Regions from separate parts of the Kineococcus sp. GCM10028916 genome, predicted to be linked through region 2. Evidence: riboswitches for the same ligand, from Rfam matches in the RefSeq annotation. Region 2 holds a riboswitch; the other holds the start of a gene.
The links. A riboswitch is a leader RNA that binds a small molecule or an ion and turns the genes downstream of it on or off. The one in region 2 is predicted to bind S-adenosylmethionine.
Positions count from the first base shown of each region.

Region 1: linked by a shared signal. The riboswitch ahead of ACFQ46_RS15720 (rhodanese-like domain-containing protein) and the one ahead of ACFQ46_RS09280 (methylenetetrahydrofolate reductase) in region 2 are both predicted to bind S-adenosylmethionine.

Region 1 is NZ_JBHTFM010000016.1:404,987-415,770, reverse strand. Features, by position in the region: gene ACFQ46_RS15740 (endo-1,4-beta-xylanase) at 1-641, shown strand, start outside; gene ACFQ46_RS15735 (hypothetical protein) at 638-1,696, shown strand; gene ACFQ46_RS15730 (GNAT family N-acetyltransferase) at 1,706-2,200, shown strand; gene ACFQ46_RS15725 (beta-galactosidase family protein) at 2,280-4,106, shown strand; SAM riboswitch class I at 4,161-4,259, shown strand; gene ACFQ46_RS15720 (rhodanese-like domain-containing protein) at 4,266-4,673, shown strand; gene ACFQ46_RS15715 (O-succinylhomoserine sulfhydrylase) at 4,670-5,863, shown strand; gene ACFQ46_RS15710 (cobalamin-independent methionine synthase II family protein) at 5,877-7,097, shown strand; gene ACFQ46_RS15705 (class I SAM-dependent methyltransferase) at 7,063-7,917, shown strand; gene ACFQ46_RS15700 (FAD/NAD(P)-binding protein) at 7,853-9,796, opposite strand; gene ACFQ46_RS15695 (ROK family protein) at 9,998-10,784, opposite strand, start outside.
Region 2 is NZ_JBHTFM010000006.1:443,917-452,091, reverse strand. Features, by position in the region: gene ACFQ46_RS09310 (RimK family alpha-L-glutamate ligase) at 1-280, shown strand, start outside; gene ACFQ46_RS09305 (NtaA/DmoA family FMN-dependent monooxygenase) at 264-1,583, opposite strand; gene ACFQ46_RS09300 (LLM class flavin-dependent oxidoreductase) at 1,592-2,635, opposite strand; gene ACFQ46_RS09295 (hypothetical protein) at 2,713-2,946, shown strand; gene ACFQ46_RS09290 (rhodanese-like domain-containing protein) at 2,989-3,363, opposite strand; gene ACFQ46_RS09285 (aminotransferase class V-fold PLP-dependent enzyme) at 3,447-4,793, opposite strand; SAM riboswitch class IV at 4,849-4,963, opposite strand; SAM riboswitch class I at 5,124-5,215, shown strand; gene ACFQ46_RS09280 (methylenetetrahydrofolate reductase) at 5,277-6,218, shown strand; gene metE (5-methyltetrahydropteroyltriglutamate--homocysteine S-methyltransferase) at 6,215-8,175, shown strand, end outside.

The DNA.
Region 1 (10,784 bases), on a different contig from region 2:
CCACGTTGCTGCTCAACGACTTCGACATGTCCCCCGCCTACGAGCGGGTGATCGAGGAGGCTCTGGAGGCCGGTGTCGGCATCGACGTCCTCGGGTTGCAGAGCCACATGCACAAGGGCTACTGGGGCGAGGAGCGGACGCTCGAGGTCCTCGGTCGCTTCTCCCGGTTCGGCCTCCCGCTGCACTTCACCGAGAACACCCTGGTGTCGGGGGAGCTCATGCCGGCGGAGATCGGCGACCTCAACGACCACCAGGTCGAGCACTGGCCGTCCACCCCCGAGGGGGAGGAACGACAGGCCGACGAGATCGTCCGGCACGTCACGACCCTGGTGTCCCACCCCGCGGTCGGGGCGATCAACTACTGGGGTCTCAGCGACGCGACCACCTGGCTCGGCGCACCGGTCGGTCTCGTCCGCGCCGACGGGACGCGCAAACCGTCCTACGAGGCGTTGCACGGACTGGTCAAGGGGCAGTGGTGGCTGTCTCCGACGACGGTGCGGACCGATGCGCGCGGGCGGGTGCAGGTCCACGGGTTCCGCGGTGGCTACGAGGTCGCCGCGGCCGGGGCCACCGCGGGTGTCGTCCTCGACGGGCGTTCCCCCTCGACCACGGCCCGACTCGGCGGCGGGAGCGACCGGTGACGACCGGACCGCTGCCGGTCCAGGAGATCCACGGGTTCAACTACGCCGGCTCCTGGGGGACCTCGGGGCTCGACCTGTGGCAGCACCACGACCACGGCCTGATGGCGGTGGAGGTGTCCCGGGGCAAGGCGGCCTTCCCCGGCTGGAACACCGCCCGCTGGTGGTTGTCCCACGAGGCCCACCAGCGCCACCCGGAACGGTTCCTCGCCAACTTCGAGGCCGGTCTGGGGATCTTCGCCGCCCACGGGATCGCCGTGGTCCCGGTGCTGTTCAACCGGTGGCGGGACCCGGTGTGCGACTTCGGCGGTGTTCCCCTGGACCACCTGCTGCCGCACGCCAGTGCCTGGACCCGGACCGACGACCTCTTCGCGGACGCGGCGGCGGACGGCCCGGACGTGGCCGCCGTGCAACGGCTGTTCCGCCGCTACCTGGTCGACGTCGTCTCGGCCCACGCCGACGACGCGCGCATCCGGTTGTGGGACCTCTGCAACGAGCCGCTCATGGGCGCCTACGTCCACGACGAGCGGAGCCCGCTGCGGATCGCGGAGCTCCGGTGGCTCACGTGGTGCCGCGAGGTGGTCCTGGCGTCCGGGGCGCGCCAGCCGCTGACCGTGGGCAACTACGCCGAGGTGGCCGCGCTGCGGGCCACCGAGCCGCTCAGCGACGTCCTGGGGTTCCACCCCTACTGGATGTGGCAGGGCATCGGGCCGGAGACGGGCGTGCACACCCACGAGGGGTTCGAGTCCTACCTGGACGAGTGCGTGGGCTTCGCCCGGTCCGTCGGCAAGGAGCTCTACGCGAGCGAGACCGTCTGGGGTGCGCGGGACGACGCCAAGCACGTCGAGGTCATGCGCTACACCCTGTCCCGGCTGGCGGAACGGGGGATCGGGTACACCGTCCACGCCCTGCACCACAGCGGGGTCGCGGACCTGCACCGCGACAGCCACGGACCCGTGGGTCACCCGGAGTGGCTGCACTTCCTCGACGCCGACGGCAGCCTGCGCCCCGGCCACGAGGCGTTCAACGACTTCGGGCCGGCGCCGGACCGTGGGTAGCCTGCGGGCGTGGAGATCCGCGAGTTCACCGACGCCGACTGGGCGCAGATCTGGCCGTTCTTCGACGAGATCGTCGCCGAGGAGGAGACCTACGCCTACCCCCGCGGTCTGACCTCGGAGCGCGCGCGCGACCTCTGGGTCGAGTCCCCGCCGGGGGTGACGGTGGTGGCGCTCGAGGACGGGCAGGTGCTCGGCACCGCGAAGACGGGGCCGAACCGGCCGGGTCCCGGGGCCCACGTCGCCACCGCGAGTTTCATGGTCTCGCCCGCCGCGCGCGGTCGCGGCGTCGGACGCGCCCTCGGTGAGCACGTCCTCGCCCTCGCCGCGTTCCGCGGGTACCGCGCCATGCAGTTCAACGCCGTCGTCGAGACGAACACCGCGGCGGTCGCGTTGTGGCGCTCGCTGGGGATGAGCATCGTCGGCACCGTTCCCGAGGCCTTCGACCACCCCGAGCACGGTCTCGTCGGCCTGCACGTCATGCACCGCTTCCTCGTCGAGGACTGACCCCGCTCCGGCGCGGACCCTCGGGCGTTACGGTGGCCTCCCGCACCGGCGAGGGCGCCGGCCCAGCACAGGAGTCGACGTGAACCCCACCGCCCGCACCTCCGCTCTGACCCTCGGGCCGGAGGGGTTCCTCGCCGACGGGCGTCCCCACCGGTTGTTGTCCGGTGCGCTGCACTACTTCCGCGTCCACCCCGCCCAGTGGCGCGACCGGTTGCGGTCGGTGCGTCAACTGGGGCTGAACACGGTGGAGACCTACGTGCCGTGGGACCTGCACGCCCCACGACGCGGGGAGTTCCGCACCGACGGGTCCTGCGACCTCGCGGGGTTCCTCGACGCGGCGGCCGCGGAGGACCTCGACGTGGTCGTCCGGCCGGGTCCCTACATCTGCGCCGAGTGGACCAACGGCGGGTTGCCGGTCTGGCTCACCCGTTCCGGGGTCCGGCTGCGCATCGACGACCCGGACTACCTCGAGGCCGTCGACGAGTTCCTGACCCGGGTCTACGAGGTGGTCGCTCCCCGGCAGGCCGACCGGGGCGGACGGGTCGTCCTGGTCCAGGTGGAGAACGAGTACGGCGCCTACGAGACCGGTTCCGGCGCAGCGGACAGCGCCGCGACGGACAGCGCCGCCCGGACCGCCTACCTGGAACACCTGGTGGCCACCACGCGCCGCTGCGGGATCACCGTGCCGCTGACGACCGTGGACCAGCCCACCGACGGGATGCTGGCCGCGGGGACCCTGCCCGGACTGCTGACGACGGGGTCCTTCGGCGGCCGGGCGGCCGAGCGGCTGGACACCCTGCGCCGCCACCAGCCCGAGGGACCGCTGGTCTGCTCGGAGTTCTGGGTCGGCTGGTTCGACCACTGGGGTTCCCACCACCGGACGACGCCCCCGGAGGCGGCCGTCGCCGAACTGACGACGATGCTGGAACGCGGTGCCGGGGTGAACGTCTACGTCGTGCACGGGGGCACGAACTTCGGGTTCACCAGCGGCGCCAACGACAAGGGCACCTACCAGGCGACGACGACGTCCTACGACTACGACGCGCTCCTCGACGAGGCCGGCCGGCCCACGCCGAAGTACTGGGCGTTCCGCGAGGTCCTCGGCGGGTACGTCGAACTCGGTGCCGACGTGCCGTCGCCGGCGCGGCCGGCGCCGGTCCTGCGGGCTCCGCTCGTCGGTGCGCTCCCGCTGGTGGAGGCCGTGGACGGTCTCGAGCCGGTGGCGGGGGAGGAGGTCCCGTTCCTCGACGACCTGGCGACGGAGAGCGGGGTGCCCGCCCCCTTCGCGTGGGTCAGCGCCACCTCGCCCGGGTCCCCGGGGCCGACCGTCCTGCACGTGGGCGAGGTGCGCGACCGCCTCACCGTGCTGCTCGACGGGGTGCGGCTGGGCACCCTGTTCCGGGAGGACCACGACACCACGCTCGCCCTCCCGCCGCACCCCGCCGGCGCCCGGCTCGACCTGGTCCTCGAGGACGCGGGCCGGGTGAACTACGGTCCGCGCCTCGGCGAGCCCAAGGGCGTCGTCGGCCCCGTCCGCGTCGGGGACGCGGCGGTGCGCGACCTCCGGGTGCAGGCGCTGGACCCGGACCGGCTGGCGATCGCCTCGGCGGGGCGGACGGGTGCGGTGACGTTCCTCGCCGGGCCGGTGCTCGCCCGCGCGGAGCTGGAGGTGGCGGAGCCCGTCGACCTCTTCCTGGACACGGCCGGCTGGGGTCGCGGGGTCGTCTGGGTCAACGGGTTCTGCCTGGGGCGCTACTGGCGGCGCGGACCGCAGCGGACGCTCTACGTCCCGGGGCCGGTCCTGCGGGCGGGGACCAACGACGTGACGGTCCTGGAACTCGACGCCGCCGCGGACCCGTGGGTCCGCACGCTGCCCGACCTGGACCTCGGCCACACCGAGGAGTAGCCACCCACTCTGCTCCGCCCGTCCTGCCCCTCGTCGCGATGCCCTACGCTGACGGGACCATCCAGAGCGGCCGAGAGACCTGGCTCGTCGACGCCGCAGCAACCCCCACGCCCTCACCGGCGGGGAGGGTGCTCATGCCAGGACCGATGGGAGGAAAGAGTGGGTTACGCCGGCGACCTCACCCCGCGTGAGGCCTTCGACCTGGTCCGGGACACCCCGGACGCGGTCCTCGTGGACGTCCGCACCGACGCCGAATGGCGATTCGTCGGGGTTCCCGACACCAGCGGGACCGGCCGGGAGCCGGTCCTCGTGTCCTGGCTCCCGGTCGACCCGCCGCGGTTCCTGGCCGAACTCGCCGCCGCGGGGATCACCCCGGGAGCGGGCGCGCCCGTCGTGTTCCTGTGCCGCTCCGGGCAGCGTTCCGTCGGTGCGGCCGAGGCCGCCACCGCCGCCGGGATCGCGCCCAGCTACAACGTCCTCGAAGGGTTCGAGGGTCCGCTGGACGACGCCGGTCACCGCGGTGCGGTGGGTTGGCGCGCTGCGGGCCTGCCCTGGCGCCAGTCGTGAGCGAGGGCTGGCGCCCGGACACCACCGCCGTCCGCGGCGGCCTCGTCCGGTCGCAGTTCGAGGAGACCGCCGAGGCCATGTACCTCACGTCGGGGTACACCTACGCGACCGCGGCCGACGCCGAGGCCGCGTTCACGGGCGACGTCGACCGCTACGTCTACTCCCGCTACGGGAACCCGACGGTGTCGGTGTTCACGGAACGGCTGCGGCAGCTCGAGGGGGCGCAGGCCTGCTACGGCCTCGCCAGCGGGATGTCCGCGGTGTTCTACGCCCTCGCCGCGCTCCTCGGCGCGGGTGACCGGGTGGTGGCGGCCCGGAGCCTCTTCGGCTCCTGCTTCGTGATCCTCGACGAGATCCTCCCCCGGTGGGGCGTCACCACGGAGTTCGTCGACGGCGAGGACCTGGCGCAGTGGGAACGCGCGCTCTCGACCCCGGCGCAGGCGGTGTTCTTCGAGACCCCGGCGAACCCGATGCAGACCCTCGTCGACATCGCCGCGGTGAGCGAACTCGCGCACGCCGCGGGGGCGACCGTCGTGGTCGACAACGCCTTCGCCAGTCCCGTCGGCCAGCACCCGCTGGAGTTCGGGGCCGACGTCGTCGTGTACTCCGCGACCAAGCACATCGACGGCCAGGGCCGGGTGATGGGCGGCGCGGTCCTCGGGACCTCGGAGTTCATCGACGGCAGGTTCCGTGAACTCACCCGGCACACCGGGCCGACGCTCAGTCCGTTCAACGCGTGGACCCTGGCGAAGGGCCTGGAGACCATGAGCCTGCGGGTGCGGCACGCGGCGGCCACCACCCTGCGCCTCGCGGAGCACCTGGAGCAGTCCCCGGGGGTGCGCTGGGTCCGTCACCCGATGCTGGTCAGCCACCCGCAGTTCGACCTGGCGAAGCGGCAGATGGAACTCGGCGGGACGGTCCTCACGTTCGAGCTCGACGCCCCGCGCGGGCGCGGCAAGGACCGAGCCTTCGAGGTCCTCGACGCCCTGCGGATCGTGGACATCTCCAACAACCTCGGCGACGCCAAGTCGCTCGCCACCCACCCCGCCACGACGACGCACCGTCGTCTGGGGGCCGAAGGCCGTGCCGCCATCGGTCTGACCGACGGGGTGCTGCGGTTGTCGGTGGGCCTGGAGGACCCCGACGACCTGCTGGAAGACCTCGACCGCGCGTTGCGCGCGAAACCCTGATCGGAGAACCCCTGTGACCGAGCGTCAGATCCCCGTCTCCCACGCCGGGAGCCTGCCCCGCACCCCGGAACTCATCGCCGCGAACGAGGCCCGCCGCATCGGCGACGACGGTTTCACCCTCGAACGCACCCCCGAGTTCGACGCCCTGCTGACCGACGCGGTCGTGGACCTGGTGAAGCGCCAGGAGGCCCTCGGCGTCACCATCGTCGGTGACGGCGAGTACGGCAAGGCCATGTCCAGCGCCGTCGACTACGGCGCCTGGTGGTCCTACTCCTTCCAGCGGGTGTCGGGGCTCGAGGTCACCGGCGAGGACCTGTTCACCCAGCCCGTCGTGCGCTCCGAACCCGGCCACGTGCGGTTGACGAGCTTCCCCGACCGACGCGACTGGGTGACGTTCCGCGAGGCCTACCAGGACCCGGCGTCGGGGATCTCGACGGGCAAGAACGCCACCGCGTTCCCCGCGACGGTCGGGCCGTTGGCCTACACCGGCCAGACGGCCATCGCCTCCGACATCGCCAACCTCAAGGCCGGTCTCGCCGCGGCCGGGGTCACCGAGGGGTTCATCACCTCGCTCTCCCCGGGCAGCGGGGCGCGCATCGCGAACCGCCACTACGCGACCGAGGAGGAACACATCTGGGCGTGGGCGGACGTGCTGCGCGAGGAGTACCGGGCGGTCGTCGAGGCCGGGCTCACCCTGCAGATCGACGACCCCTCCATCGCGGAGAACTTCGACCAGATCAACCCCGAACCCTCCATCGAGGACTACCGCGCGTTCACCCGCATCCGGGTCGAGGCGCTGAACCACGCCCTGCGCGGTCTGCCGACCGAGCAGATCCGCTTCCACCTCTGCTGGGGTTCCTGGCACGGCCCGCACACCACCGACGTCGAGTTCAAGCACATCGTCGACCTCATGCTGGAGATCAACGCGGGGTCCTACTCGTTCGAGGCCGCCAACGTGCGCCACGAGCACGAGTGGAAGGTCTGGAAGGACGTGGCGCTGCCCGCGGGCAAGAAGATCGTCCCCGGCATCGTGAGCCACGCGACGAACGTCGTGGAGCACCCTGAACTCGTGGCCGACCGCATCGAGCGGTTCGCCTCGGTCGTCGGCCCCGAGAACGTCGTGGCCTCCACCGACTGCGGTCTCGGCGGGCGCATCCACCCGCAGATCGCGGTCGCCAAGCTCGCGACCCTCGGCGAGGGTGCGCGACTCGCAGGCGAACGACTCTTCGGGTGAGTCCCCGGTGACCCGGGACCGGGCCTCGGGGGAGGCCGCCGCGTGGGCGTTGTGGCAGGACTCCCCGTGGGGCCGGCTGCGCTACCGCGTCGTCGCCCGGGTTCTGCAGGAGTGGTGCGCGGACCTCGGCGAGGGGCCGCTGCGGGTGCTCGACGCGGGCGGGGGCGACGGTCGCGACGCCGTCCAGTTCGCCCTCGCCGGGCACTCCGTCACGGTGCTCGACCGCTCCCCGGAGATGCTCGCGCTGGCCCGGGCGGCCGCCGCCGCCGCCGGCGTGGGGGACCGCCTGCACACCGTCGCGGCCGACCTGGAGGACCTCACGGCCCTGGCCGCGCTGACCCGCCACCGCGAGGGCGGTTCGGGGTCCTTCGACGTCGTCCTCTGCCACGACGTGCTGCAGCACCGGGAGTCCCCGGGCCAGGTGCGGGCCGACGTCGCGACGCTGGTCTCCTCGGCGCGCCCCGGCGGCCTGGTGTCGTTGCTGGCGCCGAACCCCGCCGCCGACGTCGTCGCGAGCGTCCTGCGCGAGGGGCCCGCCGCGGCCTGGGTCGCGCTCGACGGGGAACGCGCGCTGGACCCGGGCACGGGTCACACCGCGCTGCGGCTGTCCCCGGAGTTCGTCGAGGACGCGCTGGCGGCGGTCGGCTGCGACGTGACGCGACGGGCCGGGGTCCTCGCGGTGACGACGTTGCTCGAGGAGTCCGACCGGGTCGACGACCGGGTGGCCGCCGACCTGGAGGAACTCGAGGTCGAACTCAGTCGACGCGAACAGTTCCGCGGTGCGGCGCGCTACTGGCTGCTCGGGGGCCGACGACGCTGACCGGTCCGTGCGGCCGGGTCGCGGTCAGCAGGGACGCTGCGATCCGGTCGTTGAGCCGGAAGAACCCGGCGTCCACGCCGGGACGGGCGAACGCCGCCGCCCAGCCACCACCCGCGACCCACGGGCCGACGGCGTAGCGGTGCGGGTGCACGGAACCGTCCGTGGCGACCAGGCGCTGGTCCGGGTCGACGACGAGACGACCGTTGCCGATCTCGGTCACCTCCCCGCGAGCGGCCAGTCCGGCCAGCAGCGGGTCCGCGCTGTCGGCGATGCTGGGCGTGGGCAACCGCGCGTCGACCAGGACCCGCGCCGAGATCCCGGCCGGTGAGTTCCCCGACCGGGCGCTCCAGCACCGGCCGACCTCGTCCGCCCGCACCTGCACGTCACCGCCGAGGAAGCGGACGACCCCGGCGTCGGCCAGGGCGAGGAGTTCGCGCAGCCGCTGCGGGGGCGGGCCGGAGGCGACGTAGCTGAAGAACCCGTGCCACCACCCGTCGACCTCGAGGGTCGACTCCTCGTCGAGCAGGCCGCGGTGGGCGAGCCCGGCGACGGTGACGTAGCAGGACAGCAACGCGAAGAACACGGCGGCGTCCATGCTGCGGGCCGGGTCGCCCCGGCGTTCCACGTCCGCGGCGACGTGCGCGCGGACCCGGTCGTGGACCTCCTGCGCCGACGTCGCCCGCCACCCGTCCAGCGGCCGGTCGAGGCGGCCCAGGTCGAGGCGGTCCGCGGGGTCGGGCACCGCGGTCGCCACCAGGTCGTCGAGTTCCGCGCTGCCCCAGGCGGCGGCCGCGAACCGGGTCTCGAACTCCGTGCGGGCCAGTGCCGTGCGCTCCGGGTGGGCGCGGAACAGTTCGTGGTAGTGCGCCCCCGCCAGTTCCTTCGCCGCGACCGGCCACAGGTCGGCCCGCAGGTTCAGCGGCCGCGTCGAGCCCAGGAACGGCTCCGCCGTGAAGAACCGGGGGAGCGGCGGACGTTCGTCGAGGACGTAGGTGATCTTCGAGCGGTACGGAACCCCTCGCCGGCTGCCCACGTGCAGCACGGGTTCACGGCCGCTGCGGTGGTAGACGAGTCCGTCGGGTCCCTCCGAGAACCGCCCGCCCCGACCCTGTCCGACGAGCACCGCGAGGTCGACGAAGGCCAACCCCATCCCCGCCACGATCACGTCGGCGCCCGGGGGCAACCTCACCTCGTCCTCCGTGAGACCGAGGTCGCTGGTGTACCCGGGGGCGACGTAACCCAGTCCGTGCCGGTCCGCGAACTCCTGCGCGGTGACCTCCCGCGCGCCGGGGACGACGTCCGGGTGGCCCTGCGCGAGGACCACCGCGTCGACGTCGAGCGTCCCGCCGTCCTCGAGCACCACCTGCCGGCCGCGCAGGTCGACCGCCCGGGTGCGGTGCACGTGCACGCGCAGGTTCGCCGGCAGCCCCGCGAGCGTCCGGTCCCACGCCCAGGAGAGGTAGCGGCTGCCCAGCGCCCGGGAGACGAACGTGCCCTCCTGCACCCCCAGCACCTCGCGGTGGAGTTCCACCTCGCCCGCGGCCTCGAACTCCGCGGCCAGGTCGTCCCGGTGCTCGTCCAGCCAGGCGAACAGCGTCGGCCCGGTGCGCACCGGGCCGGGCAGCACCGAGGAGTCGTCGGGCAGGACCGTGACGTCGGCCGCGCGGGAGTTCATCCACAGCAGCGGGTGCTGGTCGGCCCGCCAGATCCGTCCCGCCCCCGGCGGGTGGGGGTCGACGACGTGGACGTCGACGACCCGGGTCGGGTCGTCGAGGACGCGGGCGGACAACCGGTCGAGGACGCCGAGGGTCCGGGGACCGGCCCCGACCAGGCAGAGGGAGAGGTCGTCGTCGGACGGGGTGCGCAGGGACAGGCTCACGTGGGCTCCAGAGGAGAGATCCGGTGGGGGACTCGTCCTCAGGAACAGGTGGCGCCGTGGGTGCGGCACAGGTCGACGTGGCGACGGCGCACCAGTCGCCCGTTCGTCGCTCCCGCGGTCCGCACGGCTCCAGGGTAGGCGTCGCGACCCCGTCCGCCCAGCCGACCTCGGTCGACGGGACACACCGCTGCGGTCGCAGGGTCAGCGACGGTGGCCGAGGACGAACGTGCGGATCGCGGTGACGGCCGCACCGCGGGCCCACTCGGTGAAGCCCGTGGGCTGGACGTCGATGTCGAGCCGGGAGGCGAAGGGACTGCGGTGCTCGCGGATCCCCGCCCACAGCGCGTCCTGCCCGACGACGGCGAGGCGGATCCCCTCACCGGACAGGATCAGCTTCTCCGGCATGGTGAGGTTCCCGATCGCCGCGACCAGCGTCCCCAGGGCGTGCGCGGAATCGTCGACGATGCGCCGGGCCAGCGGGTCCCCGCCGTCGGCGAGGTCGAGGACCTCCTCGTAGCGGACCGGTCGACGCAGCGCGGCCGCGGCCCGGGCCTCCACGGCGGCGACGGTGAGCAGGGCGTCGGCGCAGCCCTGGTGCCCCAGCGGGCACAGCGGCCCACCGGGCAGCAGGGGGAAGTGACCGAGCAACCCCACGCCCGCGTCGGGTCGGTCCACGATCTCGTCGTGGACGACCAGGCCGTACCCGAGGCCCTCACCGATCGTCAGCACCGCGAAGTGCCGGCACCGTCGGGCCGTCCCGAACCACTGCTCCGCGCGGGTGAAGGACAGCAGGTCGTTGTCGACGACGACGGGCAGTCCGAGCTGCTCCTCCAGCACGGGACCCAGCGGGACGTCCTTCCAGCCGAGGAAGCTGGCGTTCAGCACGTGCCCGCCCTCGCCGACCAGACCGCCGAGGCTCACCCCCACGGCCCGCAGGGAGGCCTTCGCCCCGTGCTCGGCCAGCAGCGACCGGACGAGCCCGACGACG
Region 2 (8,175 bases):
CCCCGCCGACGCGTGCGAGGTGCCGGGCGTGGTCCCGTTCGCGCTGCGGACGGAGATCACCGGAGACCACCCGCTCGTCCGCCGCTACGAGGAACTGCTGCGGACGGCCGGCGTCGAGATCGCCGGCATCGAGTTCCTCGAGACGGCGGACGGGCGGACGGTCACCTACGACATCAACACCAACACCAACTACAACCCCGCGGTCGAGGCCGTCGCCCCCGTGTCGGGTCCCGGCGCCATCGCCCGCTACCTCGGCGGGCTCCTCAGCGGCGACGCGTGAGCGGAGGTCGCAGACCCAGGTGCTCGCGCAGCGTGGTCCCGACGTACGCGGTCGGATAGGCGCCCCGTTCCTGCAGGGCCGGGACGAGCTGGTCCACGATGTCGTCCAGGCCGCCGGGGACGAGGAACGGCGTGATGTTGAACCCGCTGCTGGCGCCGCTGCGCACCCAGAGGGTCAGCTCGTCGGCCAACTGCGAGGCCGTACCGGCGAAACCGCGCCGGGTCGAGGTGTGCAGCACGAGTTCGCGCAGCGAGAACTTGTTCTCCTCCGCCACCCGGCGCCACTCCTGGGCGATCGCCCGGGGGTCGTGACCCTGTCGCGCGGCGCCCCGGGTCCCGTCGATGTCCGCGATGACGGGATCGTGCGCGGGCAACGGGCCGTCGGGGTCGTGGCCCGACAGGTCCTCGCCCCACACCTGACCCACCAGCGAGAGCGCGGTCGCGGGGGTCACCTGCTGCTCCAGGACCCAACGGGCCTTCTCCTCCACCTCGCCCTCGGTGTCGGCGACGACGATCTGGGTCCCCGGGAAGGTGAGGACGTCGTCCTCGGGGCGACCCGCCGCCACGACGCGGCGGCGGATGTCGTCGGCGAACGCCAGCGCGTCGTGGCGGTCGCTCCCGTGTGCGGAGAAGATCACGTCGGCCGAGCGGGCGGCGAAGTCGCGGCCGGTGGGTGAGTCGCCCGCCTGGAAGATCACGGGATGACCCTGCGGGCTGCGGGGGACGGTGGGGGCGATCTCGACGTCGAAGAAGCGGTCGTCGGAGTCCACGGGGGCGAACTCCGACCCGTCCCAGCTGTCCCAGACCCGTCGGGCCAGGTCCACGAAGCGTTCGGCCCGCTCGTAGCGGTCGGCGTGGTCGAGGTAGCCGCCCCGGCGGAAGTTCGCCCCGGTCCAGGCGTTGTCCGTCGTGACGACGTTCCACGCGGCGCGACCACCGGAGAGGACGTCCAGGGACGCGAGGCGGCGGGCCAGGTCGGCGGGGTCGTTGTAGGTGGTGTTCTGGGTGGCGACCAGACCGATGCGGTCGGTCAGACCCGCCAGCGTGGCGAGTTCGGTCAACGCGTCGGGTCGCCCGACGACGTCGAGGTCGTGGATCCTGCCCCGCTGTTCGCGCAGGCGGAGGCCCTCGCCGAGGAAGAACGCGTCGAACAGTCCGCGTTCGGCGGTCCGGATCAACTGCGTGAAGGTCGAGTGGTGCATCTGGGAACCGCTGCGGGGGTCCGACCAGATGGTGCTGTGGTTGACGCCCTGGAAGAAGACGCCGAAGTGGACGACGGCGTTCGGGTAGCGCAGGTCGGTCACGGGACTCCTCAGGCCGTCGCGAACTGGTTGACCGGCCGGGGACGGCCGAGGGTGGTGCGCAACGTCGCACCGGCGGCGGGCGGTTGCAGCAGCCGGGCGACGCGCAGGGCGGGGAAGGTGGTGCGCAGCAGCGTGCGGAGGTCCTCGTCGAGGACGGCGGCGTGCAGCCGGACACCGTCGACGGAACCCGCGAGACCGGAGAGGTACCGCGCGAAGCCCTCACCGGACCCCGTCCAGCGCAGCCGGTCCCGTGCAGGAGCCGGGGCGTCGGCGTCGAGCGCCTCGACCCGCTGCGCACCCGAGGCGGCCGCGGTGTCGAGGGCGAACTCGACCTCGAGCACGACCAGCGGACCACCGGCGCTGCGCCGGGTCCGCTCGCTGCCCGTGAGGACGACGTCGACCACGCCCGGGTCGAGGAGGTCGCGTTCGTGGGCGGCCACGACCGGCTGCCCCTGCGGGGGACGGGGCACGGTGAGCGGGCCCTTGACCGAGAAGTTGGTGGCGACGACGTCGACGTGGTGCAACCGGTCGCGGTCGACGTAGCGTCCCGTGGCGACGTCGCGGACCACCGCGTCGTCCTCCCAGGAGTCCCACAACCTCCGCACGGCCCCGACCACGTCGGTGAGTTCCGCCTGCGGGTCGTCGAGCACGGGGAGGTCCACCGTCCGGGCCACGGCGGGGGTGGACGTCGTCGCGATCCAGCCGGCGCGGCCGGCGCTGGAGTGGTCCAGCGACGCGATCTGCGCCGCCACGTGGAACGGTTCGGAGTAGGTGGTCGCGGCGACCGGTAGCAGACCGATCGTGTCGGTGGTCCCGGCGAGGAAGGCCGCCCGCTGCACCGCGTCCAGGTGCCCGCGGGGATTGCGGGGATCCGGCAGCGTGGAGTCCTCGAAGGTGAGTCCCGTGAGGCCCTGGGCCTGCGCGGTGACGGCGAACTCCTTCAGCCGCGCGGGGGAGAACACGGCGTCGGGGGAGACCCGGGAGCGACGCCAGGCCGCGGGGTGCCACCCGCCGCCGTCGACGTCGAGGAACACGTGGAAGGGGGTCGGCATGGAAATCTCCTGAGTGGTGGGTACGGCAGCCGTCGTCTGTGTCACAGTGCTCTCCACCGATCGACGAGGAGGCGACCATGCGTGACCGGGTACGAGAACTGTTGGCGCACTGGGTGTCGTCGATCGTGGCCGGACTGGCCATCGCGGGGCAGGGGCAGTGGGGGTACGCCTGGTCGCCGCTCGACGACGAGCCGGCCCCCGGCGAGCTGAGCTGGCCGCAGTTCGAGGGGGAGCTGCGCGCGCTCTTCGCCGAGGCCGAACGTGGCGGGATCGGCGACGGGTCCCGGCCCAGCAGCGAGCCGATGCCCTGACGTCCCGCCCCGTCGACCGGGGTGGATGTCGACCGGGGTGGATCAGGTCTGAGCCGGTTCGCCCACGGTCAGCCCCGCGGCCTTCCAGGCCGGGAACCCGCCGTCGACCTGCACGACGTCGGTGAAGCCGGCCGCCAGCAGTTCGGCGGTGACGGGGCCGGAGCCCGCGGGAGAACCGCAGATCACGACGATCTCCTGGTCCTTCCCGGTGAGTTCCGCCAGCGCGGTGTCGGAACCGAGGGCGAACTTCTCCGCCACCTCGGTCTTGGCCACGACGACGGCCTGCGGCAGGTCGCCGGCGGCGGCCCGCCCGGCGTCGCTGCGGACGTCGACGAACAGCGCACCGGCGGCGACGGCGCGTCCGGCGGTCTCGGCGTCGACGAGCGGTGCCTGGGGTGCTGCGGTGGTGTCGCTCACGTCGTGTCTCCTCGGTTCGTGCGGTCGGCCCCGGCGATCGCGCGAGGCCGTCGTCCCTGCGGGCTGAGGCGTCGGGGACGAGGTCACCCCAGGTCCGCGCCGGCGCCGGGCGCGGGCAGGAAGGACGCGGGTTCCGGGCGAGCGTCGGTCGTGGGACCCCAGTGCCCCTCGACGATCCCGTACTCGAGCTCCGGCCCGGCACCGACGAACTGCTCGACCGCGGCCAGCAGCCGTTCGACCTCGGCCGATCCCGTCCCGACCCCGGTGGAGACCCTCAGCCCGCCGTCGGCCAGACCGAGGGAGTCGGCGAACCGGTGGGCGCAGAACCGTCCGTCGCGCACACCGATCCCGTGCTCGGCCGAGAGGAAGGCCGCGACCTCGGAGACCGAGCGACCGGGGACGGTGAAGGTCACGACCCCCACGGCGTCGTCGGGGTGCGGGCGCACGACCTCGACGCCCGTCAGGGCCGTCAGCCCGCCGACGAGCCGTTCGCGCAACGCCTCCTCGTGCGCCTCGAGCGCTCCGGGGGCCAGCGTCGCGAGCGTGCTGCAGGCCTGGGCGAGGGCGACGGCGCCGAGCACGTTCGGGGAACCCGCCTCGTGGCGGTCGGGCCCGGTGGCCCACCGCACCGCGTCGTGGCGCACGTCGAGGGTGGCGCCCCCACCCGCGAGGTAGGGATCGGCGGCGTCGAGCCAGTCGCGACGACCGACGAGCGCGCCCGCCCCGTAGGGGGCGTAGAGCTTGTGCCCGGACAGCGCGATCCAGTCGATCCCGTCGCGACCGAGGTCCACCCTGCGGTGGGGGAGCAGCTGCGCCCCGTCGACGGCGATGCGGGCGCCGGCCGCGTGCGCGGCCCGGGCCAGCCGGCGCAGCGGCAGGACCTCACCGGTCACGTTGGAGGCACCGGCGACGGCCAGCAGCGCGTACCCGCCGCGGGCGAGCTCGGCCTCCAGCAGCGTCGCGGTCTCCTCCGCGTCCGACCCGCCGCGCAGGACCGTGGTCAGGGCTGAGCGCTGCCAGGACAACAGGTTCGCGTGGTGCTCGACGTCGGCCACCAGGACCCTGGAGCCCTGCGGGACGGCCCGGGCGAGCAGGTCGAGCGCGTCGGTCGTGCTCCGGGTGAAGACGACGACGTCGTCGGGGCGCGCCCCCAGGAAGGTCCCGACCTCGGCCCGGGCCTGCTCGAACAGGGCGGTGGAGACGCGCGAGAGGTACCCGGCGCCGCGGTGGACGCTGGCGTAGTGGGGGAGGACCTGGGCGACGCGGGTGGCGACCGAGACGAGGGCGGGCGCGCTCGCGGCGTTGTCCAGGTTCGCGTAGGTGGTCGACCCGCCCTGGGCGAGCGGGACGCGGGTGTCCCTGCCGACCACGGGCAGCAGCGGCGCGACGGGCGCCGGGCATCGGAGGGGGGAGAGGGTGCTGAGCGTCACGAGAGTCTCCTGGAGGAACTGGACCCTGCCGGGAGGACCGGGATCACCCCGGCGAGGTCCGCGCTTGCCGGCGCCACTGCGGCGTCGACCAGGTCGTCACCCGGGGCACCCCGCCGCGGAGGGAGGGTTGCCGGCCAGCGAGCCGGGGCTTGTCGCTGGCGCTCATGACCTGCGGTGAGGTTGCCACGTCGGACCCCGCTGAGCAAGATCGGCGTGTCGCGAACCCGTCGGAACTCCCTCCAGAACCCCACGTGTCGGGTGGTTCCCCCGTTCGGGGGAACCCCGGAACAGCACTTGTGGATCGCATCGACCCCGGTCTACATTCGGTGAACACCATCCAGAGCGGCCGAGAGTCCTGGCTCGACGACGCCGCAGCAACCCCCCGAGCCCGGGCGAGGGTGCTAAAGCCAGGCCGATGGAGTTCGTGATGCGCCCCACCGATGTCCCTGACGCGTACCCGGTTCCGGACCGGGGCCGGCCGCGATGACGCTGGCTCCCCTCGTCGCCGCCGCGACCGGGAGGCCCACCGTCAGTTTCGAACTCTTCCCGCCCCGTTCCGAGAACGGGCGGGAGTCGCTGTGGCGCAGGCTCTCCGATCTCCTCGACACGCACCCCGACTTCGTCTCGGTCACCTTCGGGGCGGCCGGCGCGACGAAGGGACCGAGTCGGGAGCTGCTGGCCCACGTCCTGGGTTCGACGGCCGTGCCGGCGATGGCCCACCTGACGTGCGTGGGGTCCTCGCGACGTGAGGTCGTGGAAATCGCCGGCGAGTTCCTCGACGCCGGCGTCCGCAACGTCCTCGCGCTGCGGGGCGACCCGCCGGTCGGGAGCACGGACTGGACCCCGCACCCCGACGGTCTGGCGACCGCGCGGGACCTGGTCGAACTGCTCCAGGTCGCCGACCGGCGGCGCTCCGCGCTGCGGGGCGGTCGCGTCCCCGTCGACGAGGGTCCCCTGACCCTCGCCGTGGCGGCCTTCCCCCGCGGTCGCGACGCGGAACTGGCGGCCCTGCGCGCCAAGCAGGACGCCGGTGCGCACTTCGCGATCTGCCAGGTGACGTTCTCGGCCGACGAGTACGCCACCTTCGTGCGCCGGGCGCGCGCCGCCGGGGTGAGCATCCCGCTGCTGCCGGGCATCGCCGTGACGGACGACGCCCGCCGGCTGCAGCGCATCGGCGACCTGGCCGGCGTCCCGGCCCCGGAGCAGCTGCTCGCGGCGCTCGACACCGACGACACCGCCCAGCGCCGCCGGGCGTCGACCGCGTTCTCGTCGGGACTCGCGGCGGGACTGCTCGACGCCGGTGCCCCCGGACTGCACCTCTACACGTTCAACGCGGCGGAACCCGCGCTCGACCTGCTCGACCACCTGAACCTGCCCCGATCCACCCAGAGCCGCATCGCTGCGGTAGGAGGTCCCACCCCGTGAGCACCGAGAACTTCCCCACCTGGACCGCCACCGTCCTCGGCTACCCGCGCATCGGCGCCGACCGCGAGGCCAAGAAGGCCCTCGAGGCCCTGTGGGCCGGTCGCGCCGACCTCGCCACCACCGAGGCCGCCCTGGCCGGGGTCCGTGCCGCCACGGTCCGCCGCCTGAACGCCCTCGGCCTGCCGGCGCACGACGCGTCGATCCCGTCCGCGTTCTCGGCCTACGACCAGGTGCTCGACGCCGCCGTCGCCCTCGGCGCCGTACCGCCGCGCTTCGCCGACGTCGTGGGCGAGGACGGCCGCGTCGACCTCGTGGGGTACTCCACGATCGCCCGCGGTCGCGGTGCGGACGCCCCGCTGGAGATGACGAAGTGGTTCGACACCAACTACCACTACCTCGTCCCCGAGATCTCCCCGTCGACGACCTTCCGGTTCGCCGACGACCGCGGGGTGCGGGAGTTCGCCGAGGCGCTCTCCGACGGGTTCCTGACCCGTCCCGTCGTGGTCGGCCCGGTGACGTTCCTGCTGCTGGCCAAGGCGGCCGACGACGCCCCGGAGGGTTTCGCCCCGATCTCCCGGCTCGACGACCTGCTGGCCGCCTACGAGGAACTGCTGACCGCCTACGCGGCAGCGGGTGCGGAGTGGGTGCAGCTGGACGAACCGGCGCTGGTCAGCGACTCCGCGACGAACGGCGTCGAGGGTCTCGCCGACCTCGTCCGTCGCGCCTACGACCGCCTCGCGGCGCTCGAGGGCCGTCCGCGCCTGCTGGTCGCGACGCCCTACGGCGACCCGGGTGACCTCCTGGAACCCCTGGCCGCCACGGCGGTCGAGGGTCTGGCCCTCGACCTCGTCCGGGGCGCGACGCCGGCGCGTCCGGAACTGCTGCACGGCAAGACGGTCGTCGGCGGGGTCGTGGACGGGCACAACGTCTGGCGGGTCGACCTCGTCGAGGCGCTGGCCCGGCTGCGGACCCTCGAGGGTTCCGCCGCCCACGTCGTCGCGGGGACGTCCACCTCGCTGCTGCACGTCCCGCACGACGTGACCCGCGAGACCACCCTCGACGAGCGCCTGCGCGGCTGGCTCGCCTTCGCCGACCAGAAGGTCGCCGAGGTCGTCGTCCTGGGCAAGGCGCTGGGGGACGCCGCGGCGGTGCAGGAAGAACTGACCGCGTCGGCGCAGGCCCGGGCCGACCGACTCGGCGCCCCCGGCGTGGTCCGTCCCGAGGTGCGCGACCGGCTCGCGGCGCTCACCCCGGAGGCCTTCGGGCGCAGCGACTACGCCGTGCGCCGCCTCGCCCAGGAACAGGCACTGGGTCTGCCGGCGCTGCCGACGACGACCATCGGCTCGTTCCCGCAGACGAACGAGATCCGCAGGGCCCGGGCCGCCTGGACGCGGGGGGACCTCGCGACGGCCGCCTACGAGGAGTTCCTCAAGGCGGAGATCGACCGCGTCGTGGACCTGCAGGAGGAACTGGGCCTCGACGTCGTCGTGCACGGGGAACCCGAGCGCAACGACATGGTCCAGTACTTCGCCGAGCAGCTCGACGGGTTCGCCGTCACCGCCCACGGCTGGGTCCAGTCCTACGGGTCGCGGTGCGTGCGCCCGCCCATCCTCTGGGGCGACGTCGTGCGCCCGGCGCCGATCACGGTGCCCTGGAGCCGGTACACGAGGACGCGCACGGCGAAGCCCGTCAAGGGCATGCTGACCGGCCCGGTGACGATCCTCGCCTGGTCCTTCGTCCGCGACGACCAGCCGCTGGGCGACACCGCCCGCCAGGTCGCCCTGGCGCTGCGCGACGAGGTCAGCGACCTCGAGGCCGCCGGCATCGGGATCGTCCAGGTCGACGAACCCGCTCTGCGCGAGCTGCTGCCCCTGCGCACCCAGGACCAGCCCGCCTACCTGGACTGGTCGGTGAACTCGTTCCGCCTGGCGACGGCCGGTGCCGCCGACGCGACGCA